DNA from 3 places in the Aliikangiella aequoris genome. Region 2 is predicted to be linked to each of the others. Evidence: predicted binding sites of a transcription regulator. Region 2 holds the regulator's gene; each other region holds the start of a gene.
The links. Region 2 encodes PhoB, which activates phosphate uptake and scavenging genes when phosphate is short. Its sites were predicted from a motif close to TGTCATANNNNTGTCANA; they were not measured.
Positions count from the first base shown of each region.

Region 1: the regulator PhoB is predicted to act here: its motif matches at 1,425-1,442, upstream of ACUR5C_RS00945 (UDP-2,3-diacylglucosamine diphosphatase).
Region 3: the regulator PhoB is predicted to act here: its motif matches at 1,773-1,790, upstream of ACUR5C_RS14355 (TIGR00153 family protein).

Region 1 covers NZ_CM132298.1:190,655-195,562, reverse strand. Annotated here, with positions in the region: gene rarD (EamA family transporter RarD) at 1-623, opposite strand, end outside; gene ACUR5C_RS00950 (thioesterase family protein) at 790-1,329, opposite strand; gene ACUR5C_RS00945 (UDP-2,3-diacylglucosamine diphosphatase) at 1,481-2,299, shown strand; gene ACUR5C_RS00940 (glutathione S-transferase family protein) at 2,435-3,073, shown strand; gene ACUR5C_RS00935 (DUF1415 domain-containing protein) at 3,093-3,647, shown strand; gene ACUR5C_RS00930 (CPXCG motif-containing cysteine-rich protein) at 3,682-3,870, opposite strand; gene ACUR5C_RS00925 (YifB family Mg chelatase-like AAA ATPase) at 4,045-4,908, shown strand, end outside.
Region 2 covers NZ_CM132298.1:401,031-405,938, forward strand. Annotated here, with positions in the region: gene ACUR5C_RS01800 (acyl-CoA dehydrogenase family protein) at 1-87, opposite strand, end outside; gene ACUR5C_RS01805 (acyl carrier protein) at 131-370, opposite strand; gene ACUR5C_RS01810 (fibronectin type III domain-containing protein) at 643-1,317, opposite strand; gene ACUR5C_RS01815 (fibronectin type III domain-containing protein) at 1,637-2,866, opposite strand; gene phoB (phosphate regulon transcriptional regulator PhoB) at 3,385-4,080, shown strand; gene phoR (phosphate regulon sensor histidine kinase PhoR) at 4,140-4,908, shown strand, end outside.
Region 3 covers NZ_CM132298.1:3,298,796-3,303,703, reverse strand. Annotated here, with positions in the region: gene pdxH (pyridoxamine 5'-phosphate oxidase) at 1-136, shown strand, start outside; gene ACUR5C_RS14360 (transposase) at 441-1,412, opposite strand; gene ACUR5C_RS14355 (TIGR00153 family protein) at 1,865-2,536, shown strand; gene ACUR5C_RS14350 (inorganic phosphate transporter) at 2,561-3,829, shown strand; gene hslU (ATP-dependent protease ATPase subunit HslU) at 3,915-4,908, opposite strand, start outside.

The DNA.
Region 1 (4,908 bases), 210 kb from region 2:
TGACTAAGAAATATCGCCTGACCTTGCCACCCAAGCCAGCCAATAAATAACAAAGCAAACGGCAACGCAATACAAGTTTCTACAAGCAGTCCATTAAGCGAGTCGATTTGCAGCTGCTTTCGAATAAAGCCATAAAGCGCAAAGCTAGTAGCTAGACTTAGCGCAATCCAAGGAAACTCACCATAATTAATAATTTGATTGCCTACCCCAAGTGTTACCGACAAAACCGCCATCCATTGCAACTTTGTTAGGCGCTCACTTAAAAATACCACCCCCATTAAAATCGACATTATCGGATTAATGAAATACCCCAAGCTGGTCGCTAATATTTGCTCATGAGTAACCGCCCAAGTAAAAATATACCAATTACAAGAAATTAATCCTGTCGTTAAGGCTAACCCTGCAAGCAGCTTTTTATTCGCGATAACTTGTTTTAATTCAACCCGTTTACGCAGCGCCAGCATTAACAGCAAAGTAACCGGTACACACCAAGCAATTCGATGCGCCAAAATTTCATTCGCGGGAACAACTCCAACGGCCTTAAAATAGATAGGCGCCATCCCCCACCAGACAAATGCACCAGTGCCAAAAAGCCAACCACTTAACTCAGATTTTTGTGTCATATACTTCTCAAAATTTACTAATCCGCAAGCCTCAATACAACACTCATGAAGCTGGTGCTGAAGTAAAGAGTTCTATATAGATAAAAAGTTTAGGTGTAAACGCTAGCGTTAAACTTGCGTTTTCTAAAATACTAAAAAGTTATCAGTGAGTCGTTTTGCAAACGCCTTAACCAGCCATATAAGTGCCGGTACCTAAAGCAACCAAAGTACCATCAATACTATGTAGCTCCATCCTAACTACTGCAACTTTGTTGCCGCTACGTAACAACCTAGCTTTGGCATAGAAGGCCTCGCCTCGCCCCGGTCTTACAAAATCAACTCGCAAGTCGATAGTACCAATTTTAGCTAGCTTGCGTTTAATTTCCTGTTCATCTGCCGCTAAGTTTTTACTTAACATTCCGGCTGCGGCCATAGCTCCACCAACCACATCAAGCGCGGTCGCGGTTACTCCACCGTGTAATATGCCCTGAATAAAATTTCCTATTAATTCGGGCTTTTGCGAAAAACTAATTTGACAAGCTAACGGCGAAACCAAATCAAATTTAAACCCAATCAGCTGATGAAAAGGTATTTTGTCTTCAAAAACTTCTTTTAGACGACTCATCAATTGTTCTTGCTTTTGCATTTGCTGACTTGATAAGGGTGCTTCATTCGTTTCACTTGAGCTGTCAGTGTTCGGCTTAGTCTTGGCAGGCTTATCTTGCATAAGTTTCATCTTAATAGAGTGAGTTATAAAAATGACAAAAATTGTCGCTGTAATTTTTGGTTATATTAACAGATAAATTGAAATTCCTACTAAAGCGTCATCTAAAAGTCATTTTTCAATCGCATACTTTATTAAACTAAGAGGGCAAATAATGACTAATAAACCAATTCAGTTTAAGCGCCAATGTCAGTCTTTATTTATATCAGACATTCACTTAGGTCACAAAGAAACTCAAGTTGAAACGCTCACTAGCTTATTAAAGACGCTGCAACCACAAAACCTGTTTCTGCTTGGTGACATTGTTGATCTTTGGGAATTTAAAAGCGGCATTCGATGGCCGCCTAGCCATACACAGCTAATTAAAACTATCTTAAAAATGGCCAAGCAAGGAACTCATGTATTTTATATTCCAGGCAATCATGATGCCGCATTGCGCAAATTTAATCGTTATGCCTTTCGCAATATATTGGTAGTTAAAGAGTATATTTATACCAACAAGCAAGGTAAAAAGCTTTTATTATTACATGGCGACCGCTTTGACGTGAAAATACGCTTAAATCGCTTCTATGGTTGGTTAGGCGATAAAGCTTACGATTCGCTCTTGTGGCTTAACCGACATTATAACCTCACGAGAGAAAAGTTAAATTATCCCTATTGGTCACTATCGAGTTTCCTTAAGGAAAACCTAACACGTGCTAAAAGTGCCATTGATTCATTTGCTTACGCCGCAATCGAGTATGCTCACCAAAAAGGTTGCCAAGGCGTCATTAGCGGACATATTCACCACCCCGAAATTAGAACCATCAAAGGAATAGAGTATTATAACGATGGTGACTGGCTAGAAAACAACTCGGCTTTAATAGAAGGCTTTGACGGACAAATCGAGCTCATTAAGATCCCTTCTAGAAAACATATAAATAAAAATATTCAAGCCTACCCTTTAGGTGTCGCCCACAGAAAAAGCGCTTAACTATGCCGGCGAACTTTAAAAATTAGTGGCTTAGCAAAGCCAGCTAAAAATTTACTATTAGAGCTAAAGTTTTACTGTTAGATATCGCTCAGCTCCTCTAAAATAGCAGCTTAGTTTAAGCCAAGGAGCGAGCTAATGGTAACGGTGTATGGTGATATAATTTCTGGCAATTGTTATAAAGTTTACCTAACAAGCCAATTACTCAATATTCCGATTCGCTGGAAGTGCATCGATATATTAAAGGGTGAAGCAGCGGCTGACGATTTCATTAGCAAAAACCCTAGCGGCAAAATTCCCATCTTAGAGTTAGCCAGCGGCGAAATTTTAAGCGAATCTAACGCCATCATTAATTACCTTGCAGCCGATTCTAACTTACTTCCAACTGACAAGCTTCAACTAGCCAAACTTCAGCAATGGCAATTTTTTGAGCAATATAGCCACGAACCTTATATCGCAGTCGCCCGCTTTATCAAGCACTACTTAAAAATGCCGCCAAGTCGTCAACTCGAATTTGAAGCTAAACAGGCCGGCGGCTACAAGGCGCTTAAAATTCTTGAAAAACAATTAGCGAAAACACCTTTTCTTATTGGAGAGCAGTTTACCACCGCTGATATCTCGTTATATGCTTATACTCACGTAGCTGATGAAGGAGGTTTTAACCTAACCCCCTTTACTGCAATCGCGCATTGGATAGAAAGAATTCGCAAACTTCCAGGCTATACCGGAATGCGCCTAAAACCAGAACACCAGCAGCCCCTCACCAACTTAACTTAAAATTAGCTTAGGATAGACCATGAACCACTCTGCAATGATAAATAGTGTTAAGTATTGGATTACTGAAACTATTATTAAGCACAACTTTTGCCCCTTTGCTAAGCGCGAACTTGTGAACCAAAGCATACATTTTGAAGTAATTGACGAGCAAAGTACTGCTGAGCAGTTGCATAGCTTATTTAATGAATTTAAACGACTTGACCAGTGTGATGAGATTGAAACCAGCCTGCTAATTTATCCACAAGGACTTGAGAGTTTTTTTGATTACTTAGACTTTCTTGAGCTAGCCAACCAATTGTTAGTTGAGCAAAACTACGAAGGCATTTACCAAATCGCTAGTTTTCACCCTGATTATTGTTTTGCCGACGCCAAGCAAGACGACCCGGAAAATTTTACCAATCGTTCGCCAATGCCAATTTTGCACATACTACGCGAAGCTAGCCTAGCTAAAGCCATCGATAGTTATCCAAACCCAGCGGATATTCCGAATAAAAATATTCAGGTCGCTAACCAGCTAGGTAAAGCACATTTTATTAATATACTCAGCCAAGCCATGTTAATTAGCAAACAATAAAACCACCCAAGGCTGCCAATAATAGCTAACTAAGCTAATCGTCTTCTGACTTAACCACCACTTGAGGCGCTTGCTCCGGATCTGCCACTACCTGAAAAACTATAGGCCGGCAGCAAACTTGGCAATCTTCAATGTACTCTTGATAGGTGACTGAAGTGTCGATTAATACATCAATCTCTTGCCAACAATAAGGGCAAGTTATACTTTGATTTAACAGATTCAAGAGCCCTCCTTTAACTGTTTAGTGCCTAGTTGACTTGTTTATCATCTCATTTTAACAAGCCCGAATGGCGATTGTCTCACAACAGGAAGCTCATTTCGCTGATATTCAAGCCACTAAATTCCCTTTAAACTAGTGACATCATTAAATATCCTTACCACACCAAGGAATGGTTGTATGTCGTTGTCGATTATTTTTACTCGCGCGGGCGTAGGCATAGAGGCTCCTCTGGTCACAGTGGAAACGCACTTGTCTAATGGCTTACCGAGTTTAAACATCGTTGGCCTGCCAGAAGCTGCAGTAAAGGAAAGTAAAGATCGCGTACGTAGCGCGCTCATTAATGCTAATTTTGAGTTTCCAGCTCGCAGAATAACCATTAACTTAGCCCCCGCAGACTTACCTAAAGATGGTGGCCGCTACGATCTCCCTATTGCACTTGGCATTTTAACTGCCTCGCAACAAATACAAGTTAATACCATAGACCAATTTGAATTTATGGGTGAGCTCGCGTTATCGGGCGAGTTGCGCGCAGTAAATGGCGTGTTACCAGCGTCATTAGCCGCCAAAAAGGAGAGTCGACGTTTAGTTGTGCCCATTCAGAACTTAGCAGAAGCACAATTAGTTGGGGCTAGCCAAGCAATTGGTGGCAATCATCTTTTACAAGTTTGCGCTTACCTTCAAGGCCAACAAGAGATAAAACTAGAGCCCGCAATTGAATCACAACCCGACTTACTACCTCAACCTGATTTATTAGAAGTAAAAGGCCAGTATGCCGCAAAAAGAGCCTTAGAAGTTGCTGCCGCAGGTCGTCACAATTTACTATTTATTGGCCCTCCTGGTACCGGAAAAACTATGTTAGCCACTCGTTTAGCTGGAATTTTACCGGAAATGAGCGAACAAGAAGCCATTGAGTCGGCGGCGATTACTTCGGTGAGCCATCAAGGGCTTGACACGCGCCGCTGGAAAACGCGACCTTTTAGAAGTCCTCATCATACGGCTTCTGCAGCGGCTTTAGTGGGTGGCGGAAGCAACCCCAAACCC
Region 2 (4,908 bases):
CTTAGCGATGATATCTGCGCCAATTTTGTGAATTTGCTCGAGAAGCGAGTTGAAGGCTTGTTTTTGTTGTTGCTCGTTTTTCTGCATGATTTCTAGTTCCATTAAAATCGTTGGCTTTTCGAGTTGAAGTTTAGTCGGCTAAGTCTTCAATAGTGTCCGCTATGGCGTTGATGCTACCAAAAGTTTTACGACTTAAAGCAGAATCTGGAAACTCGATGTCAAATTCGTCTTCTAGTGCGAGCATTAACCCAACTGTGGCTAAAGAGGTAAGTCCGGCCTGATATAGGTCACTGTCATCTTTAAGATTGGCTACGGATTCCGTAAGTCTTCCATGCGAAGAAAGGATGTCTCTGATCTTTTCGCTATTCATATTACTTCCCTTAAAACAAAAATGTGGAATAAATCTCAGGTATTATAAATAAATGACCTAGGAAATCATAGCTGAAAACGTGCATTCATTTAATTTAATAGTTTGATAGGCTAAAGAATCAGTTTTGAGCAAGCATTATTTATTGTAGGTTGCTTGACGATGAGGCTAACTTATTGTTTTTATCGGTTATTTGATATGGGAAATAAAAGTGATCAATAGGCGCTAAATAAAGCGCCTTAGGCTTATTTTAGTACAAAGCTGAGTTCTGTCGCTTAGTTACCAGTGAATTTATTGGCAATATTAGAATAGTCGCTCTCAATCCCTTGGCTGTTGATAGCGGTTACTGCAAAATAATAAGTAGTGTTGGGTTTTAACTCGTCAATAACGTGGGAATAGGTTTGCGGGTCATCAATAGTCACTTTCGGGCTAAGTGTCTCAACTGATTCGCCGACGTAAATTTTAAATCCAATTAAGTCTTCTAGCGGGGAGTCGTCAGTATTTGTCGATGGTGGGTTCCAACTAACACTTGCCATGCCGGTAAGGTTGTTGACATTTACACTGATGCTTGAGCTGTGAGATAGCCCGCCACTATCTGTCACTGTCGCCGTAATATTATGCGTACCGACAGATAAGCTTGTAGAAATGTTAGCGCCACTTCCAAGCTCTCCGCTAATATCCGAAGTCCACACTATGCTTCCGCTGAGATCTCCGTCTTCACTGTCAACCGCTGTGGCAGAAAAGTCGATTGAGGATTGACTGTTTGCGTCAAAGTTATTGCTAGGTGAAGTGATTGTCACCACTGGCGCTAAGTTAACAGGATCTTGGTTGGTCGTTTCTGGATCGCCTTCGCTACCGCCACCGCAAGCAGTAATGGTGATCAAATACGGCAATAATAAGCAATAAAAGCCAATATTTTGTAGAAAGGAGTTATTTTTTCGCAACGACATTTACAGAGTATCCAGTTAAGCAACAGCAAAATTTGTGCTTGAATTAAATCAAGTGATAGTTTTATCGGTTATTGAGTAAAAACTTAACCTTTAGATCAAAAAAGCGTGACCAGGTTCTCGTTTTTAGTCGTAATAGGCGGCTCGCCAGTGAGTTAGATAATACTCAGTTATTTTAAAAAAACCAGTACTAGGTCGGTTTTAGTCATTTTTTGTGGTTTTTGCAGATAGGCTTTGGCGCTAATGAGGTGAGTGTGTAGCCAGATATTTTTTCCTCAATCGAGTTGCAAATATCTGGCTTGATAGTTTTTGAGATTAAATATTAGGTGTCTTTACTTGCCATATTTGAGTAGTCACTTTCGTACCCTGCGCTGTTAATTGCGGTTACAGAAAAGTAATAAGTGGTGTTAGGTGCTAAATTTTCGATTACCCACGCGCTGGCCGAGGGGTCATCTATCGTAACACTTAAGTTAAGGTTTTCAGTTGAAGTACCGTAGTATATTTTAAATCCAGTTAAGTCTTCTAGTTGGCTATTGTCTGTATTGTGAGTTGGAGCATTCCAAGAAATAGTCGCCATTTGGGCTGCTTGAGTGATAGTTAGGCTAATTGAATCTGAGTGTTGTTGACCATTTGAGTCGCTTACCGTTGCGGTAATAATATGCTCGCCAACGCTTAGCTGAGTTGTTATATCACCACCTTGGCCTAAATCGCCATCTAAGTCCGAAGACCAAACTAGCTCGCTCGCGAGGTTACCATCTTCGGCGTCTTGCGCTGTTGCGATAAAGTTTATGCTGTCGTTTTCAGTCAACTCACTATGAGTTCCAGGTTGGGTAATTTCTACCCTAGGCGCTTCATTTGGTTCTTGATTTACAACCACATTAACGCTTGCGTTACTGCTCAATTCTCCAGAGTCTGTCACTGTGGCGGTTAATGTATGTGAGCCAACCGAAAGTTGTACGCTAAGCTCTGCACCGTCACCTAAATTACCATCAATACTAGAAACCCAATTGATATTATCATTTAAGTTTCCGTCTTCTTCATCAAAGGCGTTAGCGCTTAACAAAACGACATGATTGGCATAGCTGCTTGAATCGTTTTCAGGACTTATAATAGCTAATTGCGGCGCTTGGTTACTGGGTTGAGCTGCCTCAATTACAACAGAAACACTTGAAGTTGTCGTTAGGCCAGCAGAGTCAGCTACGCTAGCGCTAATAGTGTGAGTTCCTTCACTTAAGCTAGTAGAAAACTCTGCTCCGGTGGCTAAGGCGCCGTCTAGATTGGACTCCCACTGAATGTTATGACTTAAATCTCCGTCTTCTGCATCGCTCGCTGTAGCCGCAAAAGTGACGTTACTTTCGGTTGTGAAAGCGGTATTAGTTGTTGGCGGGATAATCGTAATAAAGGGCGCATTATTTCCAGCAGGTGGTGGTGTGTTATCACTTGAATCGTCAGTGGTTCCGCCGCCACCGCAACCACTTATTAACAATAATAACGCCGCAAAAAAAACAGCTAAAGCAGTATTAGTTTGAATTAAAGAAGCAAGTTTTGTCATAGTGTTCACCAAATAAAGCCTAAATTAAGAAGCGCACAGGGTTTATCGGTTGAATTCAGATTACTTAACGCGGGATAGTGTTGGAATGTGACCTAGTCGGCCTTTTTATACTTATTTAACACATTTTTGTGACACGCAAACAAATAAAATCGCCGTTTAATATTCGGTTTAAGGTCTAATGTGGTTGACTTTGGACGAGTTAAATAATGAGTTAAATAAGCGGTTATTAGTTAAAAACGGCATCGCAAAATCTTATTATGATATTTGATTGGATTTATTTTTCAGCCTGAAAGTTAAGTAGATTGTAGAGTGTGTGATGTTAAGGAAAGCTGGTCACTGCAGATTTTCCGCGGGTAAGCGCTAAACTTGTCATAATGCTGTCATTTTTCATGGTAAAAATAGCGAATATTCAAAGTTTGATTTGCTTTATATTTTAGATGACAAGATGTAGCGTATTTTTTATGTCATATTAGAAACAAAGCATTTGTAATAAAAAAGTGCAGTATAAGGTGCCCGTTATGGCGAAACAGATATTACTAGTAGAAGACGAACAACCGATAAGAGAAATGCTGCGATTTGCTTTGGAGCGTGAAAACTATAAGGTATTGGAAGCTTCTAATGCCGTTGCCGGTAGAGACGTTCTAGCTCGCCAAAGGCCAGACTTAATTATTGTTGATTGGATGATGCCGGGTGAAGATGGGGTCGAATTCATTAAGCGCTTACGCAAAGACTCAGTACTGAAAGAACTTCCGGTAATCATGTTAACCGCACGCGTTGAAGAGAATGATAAAGTGCGCGGATTAGACTGTGGTGCCGATGACTACTTGACCAAGCCAGTAGGGATGAAGGAGCTGTTGGCAAGAATAAAAGCGTTATTGCGTCGAACTTCGCAGGCTAATGAAGACGACGTATTAGCCGCAGAAGGCCTAGAGTTAAATTTAGCGACTAACCAGTTGAGTATTGATGGAAGTGATGTTCACATTGGTCAAACTGAATTTTCGTTACTTAAATTTTTTGTCGAACACAAGAATCGAGTATACTCGCGCGCTCAGTTGCTAGACTTTGTATGGGGACAAGCGGTATACATTGAAGAGCGCACTGTCGATGTACATGTTTTAAGGTTGAGAAAAATACTCAAACCCTTTGCTAAGGATGGATTAATTAAAACCGTACGTGGCATGGGCTATATGTTCTCCCAGAAAAAGGCTGAATAGCGAGTTTAAGTTAGCTTTATAAATCTAACCGTTAATATACTAAGCGAGAATCAAACCGCATGAACAATGCTTGGACAGTCGAGATTTCCCGCATTTTAGTTTTAGCCGCCGCCGCAATCTTATTTGGAATTGTTTCTGGCTGGTGGGTTGTGGCTATTCTGTTACCTTGTATTATTTATATTTGCTGGATGTTAATCCAAATAAGAGCGCTTGAAAGGTGGATTCGGATAGGAGCTAAACATAGTTTAGCGTTGGATTCGAGCGGTATTTGGCAGCTTATTGTACAAAATATTGTGCATGCTCAGCGAAAAAACAAAGAACGTAAAAAGCGTTTAAGCCAAATGGCTCGCCGGTTTGAAGCGACTATTGCTGCGCTACCTGATGCGACTGTAGTCATTAACCAACACCGAGAAATTGAGCTGACCAATCAGGCGGCCTATGACTTATTGGGAATTCATAAATCCACTGATCTTGGGCAAAGGATTGATAACTTAATTCGAGATCCCCTATTACATCAATTGATCGAATCGCAACAAACTGTGTCTCAAATTGATATGACATCACCAATTGAGCGAGGCAAGTCACTTTCCATTACCTGTGTTGATTTTGGCGAAAATAGAAAACTCGTTACTGCGCGAGATATTAGCCAGAGGTTAGCTGTGCAAAAAATGCGCAAAGCTTTTATCGCCAATGCTTCACATGAATTACGAACGCCATTAACCGTTATTTCTGGTTATCTCGAGTTACTAGAGTCTGAACCTGAGCTAAGCAAGTCAACGCGCACTCAAATTGTTAATGCAAGCAGCCAAGCGACCCGAATGACCCGTA
Region 3 (4,908 bases), 850 kb from region 2:
GGGGTACAGAATTAAACCTAGTGAGTTTGAATTTTGGCAAGGTGGCGGAGCTCGGTTACATGACCGCTTTAGATACTCACAAAATGCTGGCTCGCAACCCGACAGTCAATGGCAAGTTGAACGACTAGCGCCTTAGAAGCAAAGTCCATTTGGCTCCTCGTATTGCCTTTTAGCCGTTAACTGTAAATGTTATGCCCGTAATACAAAATTAGACAGTCATGTTACAAAATACAAAATTAGACAGTCATATAAATATTCGCATTTTAAATTGCTACACTAAGCTGTTTAAGTATTATGCGAATCATCATGTATTTGTTAAAAAAGGGTTTAATTTTTGAAAGGTCCGCTGAGTTATCTCTAAAACCCAAACCAGAAGCAGCCAAAATACCCACGAGTGTGGGGATTTAAATGTTGCTTTGTGAGTGAAGTCGCTTTTGAAGTTATCCAGTACTAAACAGTTTTTCTAATTGCCGAGTTCCTTGAATCCACTGTTGCTCGAGTTGCTCAACCTTCGCTTTTATTGCATTAATGCCTCCCACAAAGCGGCCATAGTTTCGACCATAATGCTGTATTTGGCTCAGCCAATGTGACTGGTTTATATTGAGCTGTGTAAGTACTGATTGAATGTTCGCAGGCAGTGCTGCTTTGTCGGGGTAGACAATTGCTTTACCGGTCCACTCCACTAGTGCTATATAGTCCTTAAGCTTAAAGTTTAACTTGCGCTCTTTTACCTGACCGGCTATCGCGGCAACCGCTTGATTAAGTTGTTCCGTGGTCATCGACTCAACGCGATGTTTAATACTGGTATGGTCGCTTTCTGGTAGCGACTTGGCAATGCCGGCTCTTATTGGGTTTAAGTCAACATAAGCCATACAAGCAAGCGCAGCCGACTCATCTAACAGCGCTTGTGAAGTAAAGCGCGACTCCCAAAAGTGGCCTTTACAGCCATCCTCTAAATTAGCCAGCCGAGCTAGTGGTTCATTTAAGCGTCGCATTAACCATGAAATATCTCCTAATCGTTTGCGGTAAGTGGCAAGCAGCTCATCATCATTGGCAATGGCCTGCAAGCGTAATTGGCGCTGTAATTGAAATTGTGGCTTGTCTAACTTACCAGGAAAAGCTCGTAACCAGCGCTCAGCGACTTCTCGATTTGACCACTGCTGAGGCGCTTTGGGGTTAGAGTAAACCACTAGGTGATAATGGTTGCTCATTACAGCATAAGAGTAGACTTCGATGGCAAACACCTTAGCCAGCTCAAGAATACGATTTTCTATCCAGAGACGACGGTGCTCAAAGCTTATGCCGGTTTCTTTATCAAACCCACACAAAAAAGTGCGTCTTACACAGCGGCTGATTAAATGATAATAACCGGGCGTTTCAGGATCAATTTGGTCTTTTCTGGGAATGGCCATGATTCGTCCTTGAGCATTGGATAGAAGAGCATTGTTGCAGAAAATATTTAACGCTTGAATAAGCAATACTTGATAAAAAGGTTAAGAGATTGGCGCTTGGGAATGTAGGAAATTGACAGTAAGGTGACTGTCCGCAAATGAATTTTTTTGACTAGCGATTGAGGGTAGATCTTGCGACAATTTGGTCAAACCGTTAGATTATTGCGCTATTGCAACATATTGACGGCTACATGGCTTGTCATTTAGATGTCATAATTACACTTGATTTAATTCGAAAGAATTTGCTTTTAATCTATACTTATCAAATAGTTAAACTAATAGGTAGGGGCAAGTTCTGGCTAGTTTAAGGCTATGTAGAAATATGACAGTTTTATGACATCGCTCTCATAACTGGACTATCTTGGCGCTAGCCCTTAAAATTCGCACCTCAAATATGACATAGAGTGATCCTTATGAATCCAATATTAGACTTATTTGCTAGCTCACCGATGAAACCAATGCAAACGCACATGCTAAAGGTTCAAGAGTGTGTTGGTAAGCTACCTGAATTCTTTGAAGCAGTTTTTGAACAAGACTGGGATAAAGTAGATACATTACAAAAAGGCATTCGTGCTTTAGAAAATGAAGCTGATGAGTTAAAAAAGGAATTACGCTTACACCTTCCAAAAGGTTTGTTTATGCCGGTTGAAAGGACTGACTTGCTAGCTTTGTTGTCTTCGCAAGATAAAATTGCCAATAAAGCTAAAGATATTGCAGGCTTAATAACTGGAAGAAAAATGGTATTTCCGGATGCTATCAGAGAAGACCTTCGTGATTATTTAAGCCGTGGAATTGATGCTTCGTTACAAGCGAGTAAAGCGATTCAACAGTTAGACGAGTTATTGGAAACAGGTTTTAAAGGTCGCGAAGTTAAAATCGCTGAAGAAATGATTGTCGTTTTAGACGAAATCGAAAACGATGTCGATGTTTTGCAAATTAAACTAAGACGCAAACTTTTCGCATTAGAAGAGTCGCTTCCCGCAGTCAATGTTATCTTTATGTATAAAGTCTTAGACTGGATGGGTGACTTGGCAGATACATCACAGCAAGTTGGCGCTCGTTTAGAGCTACTACTAGCACGTTAGTTTTCCTGATAAGAGAGAATAACAATGGAAATTAGTAGCTTTTTTCAAGAATATCAAATGATTTTAATTTCATTAGCTGCCATGTTCGGTGTGTTAATGGCATTTGGCATTGGCGCTAACGATGTCGCGAATGCTATGGGTACCTCGGTTGGTTCTAAAGCCTTAACGATCAAGCAAGCAATAATTGTTGCGATGATCTTTGAGTTTGCCGGGGCTTTCTTAGCGGGCGGAGAAGTAACTTCTACTATCCGTAAAGGCATTATCGATTCTGGAGCAATGGTTAATACGCCAGAGTTGTTGGTGTTTGGTATGATGGCCTCGTTACTCGCGGCTGGTATTTGGCTTATTGTAGCAACGTATTTTGGTTGGCCTGTTTCTACCACTCACTCTATTGTCGGTGCTATTGTTGGCTTTGCCGCAGTGGGCATTGGTATGGAAGTGGTTATGTGGGGTAAAGTTGGCTCTATCGTCGCCAGTTGGGTGGTGTCGCCACTACTCTCGGGTACGATTGCTTTTATGCTATTTACCAGTGTTCAAAAGTTAATTTTAGATACTGAAGACCCGCTTAAAAATGCGAAAAAATACGTTCCTTTTTATATGTTTTTAGCTGGCTTTATGATCGCGCTGGTTACCTTATTTAAGGGCTTGAAGCACGTAGGCATTAAATTTGATTCAATTACTTCTATTTTAATAGCAGCCGGTTTTGGTTTAGCGGTTTTACTCGCTGGTAAGTTTTTTATCAATCGTCAAAAAGCGGTTGATACAGACCAGTCAAGTTATGCTAACGTGGAAAAGGTTTTTGCTGTATTAATGGTTGTCACTGCATGTGGTATGGCTTTCGCTCACGGCTCTAATGATGTTGCCAATGCGATTGGGCCATTAGCTGCAGTGGTAAGCGTGGTCGAAAATAATGGTGAAATCGCTAAAAAGTCTGCTCTTCCTGTTTGGATATTGTTGGTTGGCGGATTAGGTATTGTTGGCGGCCTTGCGCTTTATGGTCGTCGAGTAATGGCGACGATTGGTAAAAAAATTACCGAGCTTACGCCAAGCCGTGGCTTTGCAGCAGAGCTTGCAGCAGCGTCAACAGTAGTTATTGCTTCTGGAACAGGACTACCTATTTCTACAACGCATACTTTGGTTGGAGCAGTATTAGGTGTGGGTATGGCTCGAGGAATTGCAGCACTTAATTTAGGTGTACTAAAAAGTATTGCGGCTTCTTGGGTAGTGACTTTGCCGGCAGGCGCAATTTTATCGATGGCATTTTTCTTTATGTTTAAAGGGATTTTCCTTTAAACATTTGGTTATAGGCTGTAATAAAAAAGGCGCTTTAAGCGCCTTTTTTTGTGGTGATTTAAATTGTTTTTCTCGTGTGAGGTAACTATAGGATAAAGCGAGTTAAATCTTCATCTTGAGCAAGCTCACCCAGCTGTTCTTTTACGTAAGCTGCGTCCACAATTAAAGCATCACTAGAGTCTGAAGCGGTAAAAGAAATTTCCTCTAAGAGTTTTTCCATTACTGTGTGTAATCGTCTCGCACCGATATTTTCGGTAGTTTCGTTTACTTGCCAAGCAACTTCTGCAATCGTTTCAATCGCATCATCGGTAAAGGTGATTTCGCGGCTTTCAGTTTGCATTAATGCAGTGTACTGCTTGGTTAGCGCTGCATCTGGCTCGGTTAAAATTCGCTTAAAGTCGTCAGTTGTTAGTGACTGAAGTTCTACTCGAATTGGCAAGCGACCTTGTAATTCTGGAATTAAATCTGAAGGCTTTGACAAATGAAAAGCACCAGAGGCAATAAATAAAATATGGTCGGTTTTTATCATGCCATACTTTGTCGACACGGTGCAGCCTTCAACTAGCGGCAACAAGTCGCGTTGAACTCCTTCTCTAGAGACCTCGCCACCAGAGCCGCGATCGCCCTTAGCAACTTTATCTATTTCATCTAAGAATACTATTCCGTTATTTTCTACCGCTTCTGCAGCATGAGCTTTTAATTCGTCTTGATTAATTAGTTTGTCAGACTCTTCTTCGATGAGAAGTTTTAACGCATTTTTGATTTTTATTTTACGCTTCTTTTTTCTCGATGGAGTCGATTGTTGAAACATGTCTTGAAGTTGGCTGGTCATTTCTTCCATCCCTGGAGGGGCCATAATTTCAATACCTACAGAGGGGCCAGCTAAATCAATTTCAATTTCTTGCTGGTCGATTGTGCCTTCGCGAAGCTTTTTACGAAACATTTGACGAGCGCTTGAGTCATTACTTTGTTGGGGCTCATTGTCAAAATTTCTTGCTGGTGGTAATAACGCATCTAAAATGCGCTCTTCTGCGGCTTCTTCTGCACGTACTTTGACTTGTTGTATCGCTTGCTCACGC